One region of the Terrihabitans rhizophilus genome, then DNA from elsewhere that is predicted to be linked to it. Evidence: predicted binding sites of a transcription regulator. Region 1 holds the regulator's gene; the other holds the start of a gene.

The links. Region 1 encodes LexA, which represses DNA repair genes until DNA is damaged. Its sites were predicted from a motif close to TGTTCNNNNTGTGTTCNG; they were not measured.
Region 2: a site for LexA is predicted at 1,091-1,108, ahead of SCD90_RS15075 (ImuA family protein). Genes of this name have one in related genera too.

The regions. Positions count from the first base shown of each region.
Region 1 covers NZ_JAXAFJ010000002.1:335,068-342,542, reverse strand. The annotation lists gene gltX (glutamate--tRNA ligase) at 1-492, shown strand, start outside; gene gltA (citrate synthase) at 607-1,899, shown strand; gene lexA (transcriptional repressor LexA) at 2,030-2,734, opposite strand; gene SCD90_RS05195 (DUF4153 domain-containing protein) at 2,909-4,669, shown strand; gene trmFO (methylenetetrahydrofolate--tRNA-(uracil(54)-C(5))-methyltransferase (FADH(2)-oxidizing) TrmFO) at 4,605-6,014, opposite strand; gene SCD90_RS05185 (diacylglycerol kinase) at 6,089-6,517, shown strand; gene SCD90_RS05180 (GntR family transcriptional regulator) at 6,534-7,256, opposite strand; gene SCD90_RS05175 (ABC transporter ATP-binding protein) at 7,451-7,475, shown strand, end outside.
Region 2 covers NZ_JAXAFJ010000011.1:89,268-96,742, reverse strand. The annotation lists gene SCD90_RS15085 (OmpA family protein) at 1-287, shown strand, start outside; gene SCD90_RS15080 (HPF/RaiA family ribosome-associated protein) at 413-991, shown strand; gene SCD90_RS15075 (ImuA family protein) at 1,115-1,912, shown strand; gene SCD90_RS15070 (Y-family DNA polymerase) at 1,803-3,368, shown strand; gene SCD90_RS15065 (error-prone DNA polymerase) at 3,365-6,616, shown strand; gene SCD90_RS15060 (DUF1345 domain-containing protein) at 6,656-7,324, shown strand; gene SCD90_RS15055 (glycosyltransferase family 8 protein) at 7,223-7,475, opposite strand, start outside.

The sequences.
Region 1 (7,475 bases):
CACTACATGCGCGCCACGCCCGACGAGGAACTGGTGCAGATCTTTGCCGACGCCTTGCCCTATCTTCCGGGCGGGCCCGAAGCCAAGGCTAAGCTCGATGCCGGTCTTTGGGACGCGTTCCGGGTGATGCTCCCGGCCATGAAGGAGCGTTCCAAGACGCTGATCGAGCTCATGGACAATGCCAGCTTCCTGCTGGTCGACCGTCCGCTGGCGCTCGACGCGAAGGCCGAGCAGGCGCTGGCGGCGGATGGCACACGCGAACGTGTGGCGAAGCTGGCCGGCCGTCTCGCCGCGCTGCCGAACTGGGAGGCCGAGGCCGCCGAAGCCGAGGTGCGGGCGTTCGCCGAGGAGCAGGGGATCAAACTGGGGCAGGCGGCGCAGCCCTTGCGTGCGGCGCTCACGGGCAAGATGGTGTCTCCACCGATCTTCGAGGTGCTGGCGGTGCTCGGCCGAGACGAAAGCCTCGCCCGCCTGGCCGATCAAGCCGGCTGAACGAAATCGTGCTGTCACACCCTTCTCTTGTGGCCGGGGGTAAATTCGCTTAGCTGAAATCACGGCCTTTCCGTGGCAACGGGAATGCTATCTGTCTGGAGAAAGGGTGCGCGTATGAGCGACAAGACAGCTTCGCTGACCGTCGGCGGCAAGACGATCGAACTTCCCATACTGGAAGGTTCGACCGGACCTGACGTCATCGACATCTCCAAGCTGTATGCGCAGACCGGGATGTTCACCTACGATCCCGGCTTTACCTCCACCGCGAGCTGCGCCTCGACCATCACCTTCATCGATGGCGACGAGGGCATTCTGCGCTACCGGGGCTATCCCATCGACCAGCTGGCCGAGGGCGGCGACTTCCTCGAGACCTGCTTCCTGCTGCTGTACGGCGAACTGCCGAGCGCGAAGGAGCGCGAGAGCTTCGAGCGCCGCGTGACGCGCCACACCATGGTGCACGAGCAGATGACCCGCTTCTTCACGGGCTTCCGCCGCGACGCGCACCCCATGGCCGTGATGGTGGCCAGCGTTGGCGCCATGGCCGCCTTCTACCCCGACTCGACCGATGTGGCGGACCCGAACGCACGCGAGATCGCGTCCATCCGCATGATCGCAAAGCTGCCGACGCTTGCGGCGATGGCCTACAAGTACTCGGTGGGCCAGCCGTTCGTGTATCCGCGAAACGACCTCGATTACGCGTCCAACTTCCTGCAGATGTGCTTCGCCGTGCCCTGCGAGGAGTACAAGGTGAACCCGGTGATGGCACGCGCCATGGACCGCATCTTCACCCTGCACGCCGACCACGAGCAGAACGCATCCACTTCCACCGTTCGCCTCGCGGGCTCGTCGGGCGCAAACCCGTTCGCCTGCATCGCGGCCGGTGTTGCCTGCCTGTGGGGCCCCGCCCATGGCGGCGCGAACGAGGCGGCGCTGAAGATGCTGGAAGAGATCGGTACGCCGGACCGCATTCCGGAGTTCGTGGAAAAGGCCAAGGACAAGAACGATCCATTCCGCCTGATGGGCTTCGGGCACCGCGTCTACAAGAACTACGATCCGCGCGCCAAGATCATGCAGCAGACCGCGCATGAGGTTCTGGACGAGCTCGGCATCAAGGACGATCCGCTGCTCGACGTGGCGGTGGAGCTTGAGAAGGTTGCCTTGCAGGACGAGTACTTCGTCGAGCGCAAGCTGTACCCGAACATCGATTTCTATTCCGGCATCACGCTGCGCGCGATGGGCTTCCCGACCTCGATGTTCACCGTGCTGTTTTCGGTGGCACGCACCGTCGGCTGGATCGCACAGTGGAAGGAAATGCTGGAAGACCCGGCGCAGCGCATTGGACGTCCGCGCCAGCTCTACAATGGAGCCGTCGAGCGCAGCTTCGTTCCGGCCAAGGATCGCGGCTGACGGCAATCCGTGCGGCCCGGCATCCACGCCCGGCCGCATCGACTGTTCGCAGCTTCAAGCACGAAAACGGGGAGGTCCGGACAGGACCTCCCCGCATCATTTTCAGCCGTGCTCCGCTGGGCCGAACGCCTCAGTAGCGGCGGATCAGCCCCACCAGCTTGCCCTGCACGCGCACCCGGTCGGGTCCGAAAATGCGGGTTTCGTAGGCTGGGTTGGCGGCTTCGAGAGCGATGGACGCCCCGCGCTTGCGGAGCCTCTTCAGCGTGGCTTCTTCGTCATCCACCAGCGCGACCACGATGTCGCCGGTTGCGGCCGTGTCGGCCTTGCGGATGACGACCACGTCGCCCTCAAGGATGCCGGCCTCGATCATCGAGTCGCCGCGCACCTCGAGCGCAAAGTGCTCGCCGCCCGTCAGCATTTCCGGTGGAACTGCGATGGTGTGGCTGCGGGTCTGGATGGCTTCGATGGGCACGCCGGCCGCGATCCGGCCCATGACGGGCACGAACGCCGAATGGCCGCGCTCCTCGTCATCATCGGCCGCACGCGGGCGCGCCTTGCCGAGATTGCCTTCGATGACGCTTGGCTGGAACTTCCCGGTCGGCCGCATGGGCGGGGCCACCGTCTCGGGCAGCTTCAGCACTTCCAGCGCGCGAGCCCGGTTCGGGAGACGGCGGATGAAGCCACGTTCCTCAAGCGCAGTGATGAGGCGATGGATGCCCGACTTGGAACGGAGGTTAAGTGCCTCCTTCATCTCGTCAAACGAGGGCGGGACACCCGATTCCTTCAGGCGCTCATGAATGTAGCGCAGAAGCTCGTGCTGCTTTCGCGTGAGCATGGGCACCTCGGCGGATGAATCAAAACAAATCAGGAACAAAAAGGTAGCTGTTCCTTATGTGTTCCGCAACGGTTAACATCCGGTTGCTTTCCCGCAAACTGGAACGATACGGCTAGGTTCTCGACCTTTCAGGGGCGTGCTCGCATCCTGAAGGGGCCGAACGGGGAGGATGCGATGCGGCAAGACGGATCGGGGTTTCTGTCGCGGATAAAGGCTCTGCCATTCGCGCAGGCCGATCTCCAGCGCGCGGTGACGCGCTTTCCCGTAGCGGTAGCCGCATCCGTCATCGTCACCGCCATGGCGATCGCCGAAATCCATGACCGTCTCGATCACACCATGGCGGAGATGGTCGGCATCGGCTGCCTTGTCGCCTTTGCCGCGTCGGTGGCGGCAGGCGTGATGTCGGAAGCTCACGGCCTTGGACGTGGGCGTGCGCTTCTACAACTTCTTGCCGCGACGACGGGCGCGATCTCGGCCGTGTTCCACGAGTCGCACTGGTTCAGTCCAGAGGCCGCCGGAGTGGCCGCGATCGCGCTCGCGGCGACGGGTTCGCTGTCGCTTCTGCGCGACGAGGAACGGCGGAGCTGGGTCTTCAACCTCTCGGCCCTGTCCGGCCTCGCCTTCGCCGGGCTGAGCACGCTCGTGATCATGATCGGGCTGGCGGCGATCCTCTACAGCATCCGGTACCTGTTCGGCATCACGGTGACGGACACCGTGATGCAATATGTGTGGGCGCTTGGCTTCGCCCTCGTTCTGCCGCTCCTGTGGCTTTCGCTGCTGGGGAACAGGCAGTCTCCGGAAGCGCCGGACGGGCTCATTCGAAGAGCCGTGGCGGCGCTGGGCATCATCCTCGCCGTTCTGGCCGCGATCTATGCGGTGGTGCTGCACCTTTACGCAGCCAAGATCGCGCTCACCATGGATGTGCCGCGCAACCAGGTTGGCTGGATCGTCTCGGCCTTTCTGTTCATTGGCAATCTTGGCCTGCTGGCGAGCTACCGGCCCGATGGAGATGTCGCCCCGGCGGTTCGCTGGATCCGGCGGCTGTGGTTCCCGATGACCGCCGTACCCGTGGCCTTGCTGGCGCTGGCGACGTGGCAGCGCATCGGGGCCTATGGGGTGACGCCGGAGCGGCATGTGCTGGCCCTGATCACGGCGGCGGCCGTGATGCTGCTTGCGTGCTTCGTTGTGCTCCGCGAGCGCTTCGACATTCGCCTTGTTCCCGGCGTCGTGCTGCTGCTTGCCGTTGCGACCATGGTGGGTCCGTTGACCTTCAAGAAGACCACCATCCGAAGTCAGTCGGCCCGCCTCGATGTGCTTCTGGACCGGTGGGCGCAGCGGAGCGGCGGCGCGGTGACCGGCGTGAGGGACGATGCGCCGGAGGCGGCACGGCAGGACATTGCGAGTGCCGCAGGCGTGCTTCTCGGGCTCGGCGCGCTGGATACTGTCCGCCAGTCGACCGGACGGGTGTTCGCCAACGCGGATGAAGCCCGCGCCCTGCTGCGGACCCTCTGGCTGATGCCGGCCGCAACGGTGCATGCATCGCCAAAAGCTTCAGCAGGTGGCACCCGGACCCCGTTCGGGCTTGCTCTTGGGCCGTTCAGTCTCGGCAAGGAGAGCGTTCAGCCGGAGCCGTTCGAAGGTTGGCTGAGCCTGCAGGACAGCCGCGTGACGCTCGCCTCCACGCCGCCGCTGGTCTTCGATCTCAAGTGGCTGGCCGACGGTGTGCGCGATGGATCTTTCGTGGATGTGCCAATCAGCGTCACGTCCGTCGACGGCGCATCCGCCTTGATCCTGAACCACATCACGGCCGAGGGCCGGGAGGCGCTGGAGATCACGTCGGTGGCCGGCGTTCTCCTGCTCGGAGACGGTGTTACTCCGCCGCCTGCGCTGTCCCGCCCATCCACTCCGCCAAGGCCGCCTTCGCCCGCCCGCTGATCGCGCGCTTCTTCGCCGCCGACTTGGCCGGGCCACGGACGCGCTCTCCATCGGGGCCTTTCAGCGGACCGTCGTAGGGCGGGAACAGGCCGAAGTTCACGTTCATGGGCTGGAAGCTGCGCTTGGTGTTCTCGTCGCCATCCACCTCGATGTGGCCGCCGGTGATGTGGCCGAGCAGGGCGCCCAATGCGGTGAGTTCCGGCGGCACGGCGGGTGCTTGCCCCAGGCGCTCCGCTGCGGCGAAGCGGCCGGCGAGGAGGCCGATGCTGGCGCTCTCGACATAACCCTCGCAGCCGGTGATCTGGCCAGCGAAGCGCAGGCGCGGCTGCGCCTTCAGCCGAAGGGTGCGGTCCAGCACGCGCGGCGAGTCGAGATAGGTGTTGCGGTGCAGGCCGCCGAGGCGCGCGAACTCGGCCTTTTCGAGGCCGGGGATCATGCGGAAGGTTTCGGCCTGCACGCCGTGGCGCAGCTTGGTCTGGAAGCCCACCATGTTGAACAGGGTGCCGAGCGCATTGTCCTGCCGCAACTGCACGACGGCGTAGGACTTCACGGTCGGATCCCGCGGATTGGTGAGGCCCATGGGCTTCATCGGGCCGTGGCGCAGGGTCTCAGGTCCGCGCTCCGCCATGACCTCGATGGGCAGGCAGCCGTCGAAATAGGGGGTCGAGGCTTCCCAGTCCTTGAAGTCGATCTTCTCGCCCGCGACCAGCGCCCGCACGAAGGCTTCGTACTGCTCGCGGTCCATGGGGCAGTTGATGTAGTCCGCGCCCGTTCCGCCCGGTCCGGCCTTGTCGTAGCGCGACTGGAACCAGCAGACATCCATGTCGATGCTGTCGAAGTGGACGATGGGGGCGATGGCGTCGAAGAAGGCTAGCGCATCGCGTCCGGTGAGTTCCCGCACAGCTTCGGCCAGAGCGGGCGAGGTGAGGGGCCCCGTGGCGACGATGACGTTGTCCCAGTCCTCGGGTGGGAGGCCAGACACCTCCTCGCGCTCGATCATGATGAGGGGATGCGCTTCGAGCGCCGCCGTGACTGCCGCCGAGAAGGCGTCGCGGTCCACCGCGAGCGCGCCGCCGGCCGGCACCTGATGGGCGTCGGCCTCGCGCATGATCAGCGAGCCGAGCTGGCGCATCTCATAGTGCAGCAGGCCAACGGCGTTTCCCTCGCTGTCGTCCGAGCGGAAGGAGTTGGAGCAGACCAGCTCGGCCAGCCCGTCCGTCTTGTGCGCGTCGGTGCCTCGCACGGGGCGCATCTCGTGCAGCACAACCGGCACTCCGGCATTCGCCACCTGCCACGCCGCTTCGGAACCGGCGAGCCCGCCGCCAATGATGTGAACCTGTTTCATGGCGCGGAAGCTATGCGACAGAACCGTCACGTTCAATCGCTAGGCTCGATCCTTCGGAGAGGATGGACGCTTCCATGACAGACCCGCAGCCGGCCCATTCCTACGCCCAGCAGTCGCACGGTCCGGCACGTCTCTATCACGCCACGCTCAACACCTTGCGCGGACTGCGCTTTGCGGCGCGCACCGAGGCTGCGCTGCGTGAGGAACTGATGGCGCTGGTGGTGGCCATTCCGCTCGGCTTTTTCATCGCGCCCGACATCGCCTGGTATGTGGCGATGATCGGAGCCTTGCTGGTGGTCCTTGCCGTGGAACTGCTGAACACGGCGGTCGAGAAGCTGGCGGACCATGTGACGCCGGACTTCCACCCGAAGATCGGCGTGGTGAAGGATGTCGGCTCGGCGGCGGTGTTCTGCACGCTGTCCCTCGCGGGGCTTATCTGGGGCGCGGCGGCCATCGAGCGGTTCGGGCTGATCGACCGGGCGTGGGCTGCGCTCGGGGCCTGAACAGGGCCGAACAGGCTTACAGCTTGAGCAGGCTGCCCACACTTTCCGTGGCTGCGCGGCGCGAGAGATCGAGATCGCGGCGGATGTGGTCCAGATGCTGGACCATCAACTGTGAAGCCCGTGATGCATCCCGGGCTTCGAGAGCCGCCACCAGTTCGCGATGCTCGGCCAGGCCGCAGCTGGATGAGCCGCTGGCGCCGTACAGCGCGATGATGAGCGAGGAGCGCGCCACCAGTTCGCCCAGAAAGCGGGCGAGGATCGCGTTTTCGGATATCTCGGCGATCTGCAGGTGCAGTTCTCCGGAGAGCCGGATGGCCGTCCGGCGTTCACCCGCCCGCATGGCCTCCTCTTCCTCGTCCAGGTGAGCCTGCAGGATGCGTGCGTGCGCGGCCGTGCAACGGGCGGCGGCGAGCGCGGCAAGCTCAGCCTCGGCAAGGCGCCGGCAGGCGAACACCTGGTCGGCTTCCTCGGCGCTGGGGCTGGCGACGAAGGCTCCCCTGTGCCGCTCAAGCGTGACCAGCCCTGAGAAGGACAGTGCCTGCAACGCGGCACGCACCAGTGTGCGGCTGACCCCGAACGACGCACCGATCTCGTCCTCCGTCAGCTTGGTGCCAGGCGGAAGACGATGATCCATGATGGCTGCCTGGATCGCATCGCGAACGACGCTGCTGCGGTCCCGCGGTGCCGGCGGCGGCAGGGTGTCACCGGGGGGATCGTCCATCTGGTGAAGCGGCTTCATGGCCACGATCATCCCATTCGCGGCCCTGAACGTCACGACGCATTCGTATACAACTTTGGGTGCTTCTGTATGCGATCTGGCGCGATATTAGGCAGCTGTCGAGAGGCGCGCACCGCCCGCAGCCGCCTCAACGTTGCGCTTGGCTCTTGGCACGGGGATTGCGATGATCCGTTCGAAGGCAGGGGAGCATCAGCGTGGAGCCAGCCCAGATCGAACTGA
Region 2 (7,475 bases), on a different contig from region 1:
CAAAGGCCATCCAGGCGGTCATCGACCGTGATCCGAAGGAGGTCTTCCTCATCGAAGGTCACACCGATGCCGTGGGCTCGGACATCGACAACCTGTCCCTTTCCGACAGGCGCGCCGAGGAAGTGGCTGCGATCCTGAGCTCCGACTTCCAGATTCCCGCCGAAAACCTGGTCACACAAGGCTATGGCGAGCAGTATCTGAAGGTCGATACGCAGTCCGCGAGCGCAGAAAACCGGCGTGTCACATTGCGCCGCATCACGCCGCTGCTGAACGCCCAGGGGAACTGATCCCCTGCAACTCCGGGAAAGCCCGCCGCATCGTCGGCGGGCTTTTTCTTTGCCCTTCCGGCAAATTGCACGAAACTGCGCGCAGGATGGTACGTTTTCCTTGGTTATGAAGAAGGAGACCAGGTGTGCAGATTCCTGTCGAAATTACCTTCCACAACATCCAGCATTCCGATTGGGTGGAAGAAGCCATTCGCGAAAAGATCGCCCGGCTTGAGAAGTTGTTCGACCGGTTGGTGACGTGCCGCGTCCGCGTGGAGCGACGTGCCACCAATGCCACCAATTCCATCCCCCCCGTCGTGCGCATCGAAGTGGGCGTGCCGGGGCACAAGGACCTTGTGGTCAGCCATGAGCCGGAACACCTGCAGCAGAAGTTCCAGGATCCGGACATGCGCAACGCCATCAACGAGGCGTTCCGCATCGCCGAGCGCCAGTTGCTGGACTTCAAGGAGCAGCTGAAGGGCCGCACCAAGGCACCGCTGCATGACGGTGCCAACCAGTTCCTTGGTCAGGTGGCCGAGATGGCACCCGAGGCAGACCACGGCTTCCTTCTCACAAAGGAGGGCGGCCTGCTTTACTTCCACCGCAACAGCCTGCTGACGGGCGATTTCGACAGCCTGAAGCGCGGGGATGAAGTGCATTACGTGGAGGATCTGGGAGACACCGGCCCCATAGCCTCCAAGGTGCGCGTCAAGGAAAGCGCCTGATATTTCAAGGGGCTGCTTAGGCAGCCCCTTTTCTCGTTCACCCTCTCCACAAACAGCCCCGCTGACTCTTCTTGACTCCTGCCGGGCACTGCCCTTTCCTAGAACAAATCAGGAACACAGAAGATGACATCCCGGCAGGATACCCTTGCCGGGCTCAGGCGGAGCCTTGCCACGCTGGAACCGGCGGGCATGGAATTGGCGCCTGAAGCCCGGTTCACCTTTGGCATTGCGGGTCTCGACGCCGCAATCGGGGGCGGGCTTCCGCGTGCCGCCCTGCACGAGATCTTTGCCGCCAGCGCCGCCGACGGGCCTGCCGCCACCGGCATGGGGCTCTCCATGACTTTGCGCGCCTGCGGGCGGAGCCGGAGCCTTGTATGGGTTCGGCAGGACATGGTGGCCCAGGAAACGGGAGAACTTTACGCCCCCGGTCTGGCGGATTGGGGTGCGGATCCCGGCCGTATCATCATGGTGCGGGTGCGCGACGCGCGGGCTGCCCTGCGGGCGGCGAACGAGGCCCTGCGCTGCGGCGCGCTGGGCGCGGTCATCATGGAACCATGGGGCCAGCCCGAAGTGCTGGACCTCACCGCGACCCGTCGCCTTGCCGCCGCGTGCGCGCGCTCAGGGGTTGGCCTGTTCCTCATCCGGCTGGCGGCCGAACCGGTGCCGAGCGCCGCCCTCAGCCGGTGGAGCGTGCGGGCGGCGCCATCCCTTCCCTTGGAGGCCGGCGCCCCCGGTCATCCCGTTTTTCAGCTTGATCTGCTGCGGCACAGGGCCGGTTTCCCGCCCCGCCGCTGGTATGTGGAGTGGGACCGTGAGCAGTCTTCTTTCCGGGAGCCGGCGCTATCTCGCGGTGTGGTTTCCTCTCCTGCCCTGCGACCGCGTGCACCGGCTGCGGCGGCGCGCTGGCGGCACGCCGGATGAACGGCCTCTCGTGGTGCTGGCGCGTGTGCGTGGCGCGCAGCGCATCGCCCATGCCGACCGGCGGGCGCTGGAACTCGGCCTGCGGCCCGGCCTTACCCTTGCGGATGCCCGCGCCCGCGTGCCCGATCTCTCCATCGAGGATGAGAATCCGGCAGCCGATCATGCCCTGATCGAACGCCTTGCCGGCTGGTGCGAGCGCTACACGCCCATGGTGGGGCTCAGTACTCCAGACGGCCTCAACCTGGACATTACCGGCTGCGCGCACCTGTTCGGCGGGGAAGCCGCACTGCGCAATGACCTGCGGGTTCGCCTTGCCCAAGCGGGCTTCAGCCCTCGCACGGCTCTTGCCAGTACGCCCGATGCGGCGGCAGCGCTCGCCCGCTATTCGCCCGGCGGCGTGGTCCCATCCGGCGGGGAAGCTGCAGCCGTGCGCCCGCTGCCGCTCGCGGCTCTCGGCCTCGATGCCGAGCGGATAACGGCCCTCGCGCGCGCCGGCCTCAAGACCATCGCCGATCTGGCCGACCGCCCCCGCGCGCCCCTTGCCGCGCGCTTCGGAGCCGATCTCCTGGACAGGCTGGTCCGCACGCTGGGTGAGGTGGACAGCCCCATTTCACCGCGTACCCCTCTTCCGGAGCTGGCGGCGGAACGCCGTTTCGCGGAGCCCATCGGCCGCGCCGAGGATGTGCTCGGCACATTGCAGCAGCTTGCCGGCGATCTCGCATCCGTTCTCGAAGCACGCGGAGAAGGCGGTCGCATCTTCGAGGGGGCGTTTTTCCGGGCGGATGGTGCCGTGCGCCGCATCCGCGTCCAGACCGGACAGGCCATGCGGGGTCCAGATGCCCTTGCACGCCTCTTCGATGAACGGCTGGATGCCTTGGCCGATCCCATCGATCCCGGGTTCGGCTTCGACATGATCCGCCTCTCCGTCCTCGCAGCGGAGGTCAAGGCCCAATCCCAGACCCGGCTGGACGGCGAGGAGCAGACGGATGAGCGGATCGCCGAGGCGGTGGACCGGCTCGGCGCACGGTTCAACCCTGCCAAGGTACTGCGCTTCGTGGCGCATGAAAGCCATGTGCCGGAGCGGGCCGCGCACACCCCTCCCTACTTCTCCGGCCCCGCATCGGAGGCGTCCTGGACCGGACCTCAGCCGGATGACCCTCCCCTGCGTCCACTGCGCCTGTTCGCCTCGCCGGAGCCGGTGGAAGAAACGCTGTCGGAGGTGCCGGACGGCCCGCCCCGCCGCTTCCGCTGGCGTCGCGTGATGCACGAAGTCGCCCATGCCGAGGGCCCGGAACGCATCGCACCGGAATGGTGGAAGGACGAAGAGGGCGCGGCTACCCGCGATTATTTTCGCGTCGAGGATCGCGAAGGCCGCCGCTTCTGGCTCTACCGCGAAGGTCTCTACACCGCGGAGACCGGGCACCCCCGCTGGTTCGTGCACGGGCTGTTCGCATGAGCTATGCTGAACTGGCCGCAGCCAGCAATTTCTCGTTCCTGCGGGGCGCCTCCCATCCAGGCGATCTGGTCGCCCGCGCCCTGGAACTCGACCATTCCGGCATCGGCATCGCCGACCGCAACACCGTGGCCGGCGTGGTGCGCGCCCATGCGGCCCTGCGCATCGCGCAGGAAGGGGCCGTTGAGAAGTTCGGCTACCACTCACCTTTCAAGCTGGCGGTGGGGTCCCGGCTCGTCTTCATGGACGGCACGCCGGACATCATAGCCTACCCCTCCAACCGCGCCGGTTGGGGCCGTCTCTGCCGTCTCCTCACCACGGGCAATCTGCGCGGCCGCAAGGGCCAGTGCCTGCTGCGGGTCGGCGATCTCGTGGCCGATGCGCGCGATTTGCTGCTCATCGCCATGCCGGGCGAGCGCCGAAACATGGACAACCTGCTTGGCATGCTTGCGGAAGCCGCCTCCGGCTCGCTCTGGCTGGCCGCCACCATGCACCGCAAAGGGCCGGACCGCCGGCGGCTCCTCGCCACGCGCAGGCTTGCCGAGCGGCACGGCATCCCCCTCATCGCCGTCAACGATGTGCTTTACCACGCGCCCGAACAGCGTCCCCTGCAGGACATCATCACCTGCATCCGCGAAGGCCTGAAAATCGAAAGCGCCGGCCGCATTCTCGAAGCCAATGCCGAGCGGCACCTGAAAAGCCCGGTCGAGATGGAGCGTCTGTTCCGGGACGCACCGGACGCAGTGGCCGAAACCGGCCACCTTCTGTCTCGCGTCGAGTTCACCCTGTCGGAACTCGAATACAATTACCCGGACGAGCCGGTCCCGCCGGGAAGGACGCCTCAGGCGCATCTTGAGGACCTGTGCTGGCGCCGTGCTTGCCTGCGCTACCCCGACGGCATCCCCGCCAAGGTCGAGGATCTCCTGCACAAGGAGCTCCTCTTCATCGCGGAGGCGGACTACGCCCGATACTTCCTCACCATTCACGACATCGTCCGCTTTGCCGATGATCGCGGCATCCTGTGCCAGGGGCGTGGGTCGGCGGCCAATTCGGTCGTCTGCTTCATCCTCGGCATCACCAATGTGGACCCCGAGCAGATCGACGTCCTGTTCGCCCGCTTCCTCTCCAAGGAGCGCAAGGAGCCGCCGGACATCGATGTCGACTTCGAGCATGAGCGGCGCGAGGAGGTCATCCAGCACATCTACCAGCGCTATGGGCGCCACCGCGCCGGCATCGCCGCCACCGTCATCAAGTATCGGCCTCGCAGCGCCATCCGCGAAGTCGGCAAGGTGCTGGGCCTCAGCGAGGACGTGACCTCCTCACTTGCAGCCACGGTGTGGGGCGGGTGGGGAGACAATCTTCCCGACGACCAGGTCCGGCAGGCCGGCCAGCGTCCGGAAAATCCGGAGATCGCCAGAGCTGTCGCCTTTGCCAATCAGCTCATCGGCTTTCCGCGCCATCTCTCGCAGCATGTCGGCGGCTTCATCCTCACGCGCGACCGGTTGGACGAAACGGTTCCCATCGGCAATGCCGCGATGGAAGACCGCACCTTCATCGAATGGGACCGTGACGACATCGGTGAGCTGAAGCTGATGAAGGTCGATGTGCTGGCGCTCGGCATGCTGACCTGCCTGAAGAAGGCGCTGGTCCTGCTGGGCGAGCACAAGGGGCTCGATCACAGCCTGTCCTCCATCGATAGCGAGGACAAAGCCACATACGACATGCTGTGCAAGGGGGATTCCATCGGCGTTTTCCAGGTGGAGAGCCGCGCCCAGATCAACATGCTCCCGCGCATGAAGCCGAGGACGTTCTACGACCTCGTCATCGAGGTCGCCATCGTGCGGCCCGGTCCCATCCAGGGAGACATGGTCCATCCCTATTTGCGACGTCGCGCCAAGAAGGAGGTGGTGGAAATTCCCCGTCCCGGCCCCGGTTATCCGCAGGATGAACTGGAGCAGGTTCTCGGCAAGACCTTTGGCGTGCCGCTGTTCCAGGAGCAGGCAATGAAGCTCGCCATCGTGGCGGCGGAGTTTACCCCGGACGAGGCCAACGGGCTGCGCCGCGCCATGGCGACGTTCCGCTATGTCGGCACCATCCACACCTTCCGGGACAAGATGGTGAACGGCATGACGCGGCGCGGCTATGATCGCGCCTTCGCCGAGCGCTGCTTCGCGCAGATCGAGGGCTTCGGCACCTATGGCTTCCCGGAAAGCCATGCCGCAGCCTTCGCCCACCTCGTCTACGTCTCGTCCTGGATCAAGTGCCACCATCCGGACGTGTTCGCCTGTGCCATCCTGAATTCGCAGCCCATGGGCTTCTACGCGCCGGCGCAACTGGTGCGTGATGCGCAGGAACACGGTGTCGAGGTGCGGCCCATCGACATCAATCACAGCCACTGGGACTGCACGCTTGAGCCGATTGGCAAGAAGCGCTTCGCGCTGCGTCTCGGCTTCCGGCAGATCGACGGCTTCCGGCAGGAATGGGCGGACCGGCTGGCTTCCCACCGAATGGCAGGCTTTCCGGATCTCGAGGCCCTTGCCCGCCGCACCGGCCTGCCCCGTACCGCGCTGGAGAAACTGGCCGATGCCGATGCCTGCACCTCGATAGGCCTCGACCGCCGCAACGCACTGTGGACGGTGCGCCGCCTGCCCGGCGGCGAGGCGCTGCCCCTGTTCGCTGCGGCCGAAGCGGCCGAACTGGCGGAGGAGCCGGATGCCTTCCTGCCCGCCATGCCCCTCGTCGAGCATGTGGTCACGGACTATCAGGTCACCCGCCTGTCGCTGAAGGCGCATCCAATGCAGTTCCTTCGCGAGAGCCTGCGCGGGGAAGGCATCCGAAGCTGTGCGGAGATCGACCGGGCGCGGCACAATTCCTGGGTCAAGGCGGCGGGCGTGGTGCTGGTCCGGCAGCGGCCGGGAAACGGCAATGTGGTGTTCATGACCGTCGAGGATGAAACCGGCGTCCTCAACATCGTGGTCTGGGCCAGCCTGTTCCAGCAGTTCCGGCGCGAGGTCATGGGCTCGCGCCTCATCGAGGTGCACGGGCAGGTGCAGCGCAGCGAGGAGGGCGTCGTCCACCTCATCTCGCAGCGGCTGATCGACCGCAGCGGAGACCTCTCCCGTCTGGCGGAGCACCGGCAGGCCCATTTCCAGCTGACCCGCGCGGACGAGATCCTGCACCCGCAGCATCCCCGCACCTCGACCCATCCAAGACAGGAGCGCATCATCCCAAAGTCACGGGATTTCCACTAGCAGCCAGCCTTCGCGACAGCCTAAGCTCGCCGCAACATCATGGTCCCCGTGTCCAAAAGCTTCCTGACCACGCGCCTGCCCCACTTCGTCGGCACCCAGCCGCGAATCCTGCTGTGCATGGCGCTGACCGTGGTGGCCTTCATCCTCGGGGGCTCGTTCGAGCTCTCGACCCGGCTCCTGCTGGCCTGGAACTTCGGTGCGCTGCTCTACCTCGTGCTCGCCGGTTCGATGATGCTGACCGCATCGGCGGATCACATCCGCCAGCGCTCCGACGATCTCGATCCCGCCGCCTGGATCGTCACGGTACTCACCGTCATCGCCGCGCTCGCCAGCCTTGGCGCAACGGGTTTCGAACTCCACGCCGTAAAGGCGGCAACCGGTGATGCAGGCTGGCGCATCATGCTGGCAGGTTCCACCATCATCGTGTCGTGGTTCTTCCTGCACACGCTTCTCGCGCTGCACTACGCTCACGACCACTACAATCCCGACACCGGCATCGGCCTGAAGTTTCCCGACGATCCGCAGGAGCCCACCTATTGGGACTTCCTGTACTTCTCCTTCACCATCGGCGCGGCGGCGCAGACCTCGGATGTCGAGGTCGCCTCATCACGCCTGCGCAGGGTCGTCCTTGCCCATACGATCCTGGCCTTCCTGTTCAACACCGCCATTCTGGCTCTCGCCATCAATGTCGGCGCGGGGCTTCTGTAGCGCGGACTGAGGCGGCTCGGCCCTCGCAAGCAGCGCCCTGTACTCCGCACGGGTCAGTGAACGCGGCTGGTCGAGCGTTTTGCGGCTGCGCAGCCGTGCAGGAAGCCCCAGCAAACCGCTATGCGGGCGCCTGGTCAGGATCGGCACATCC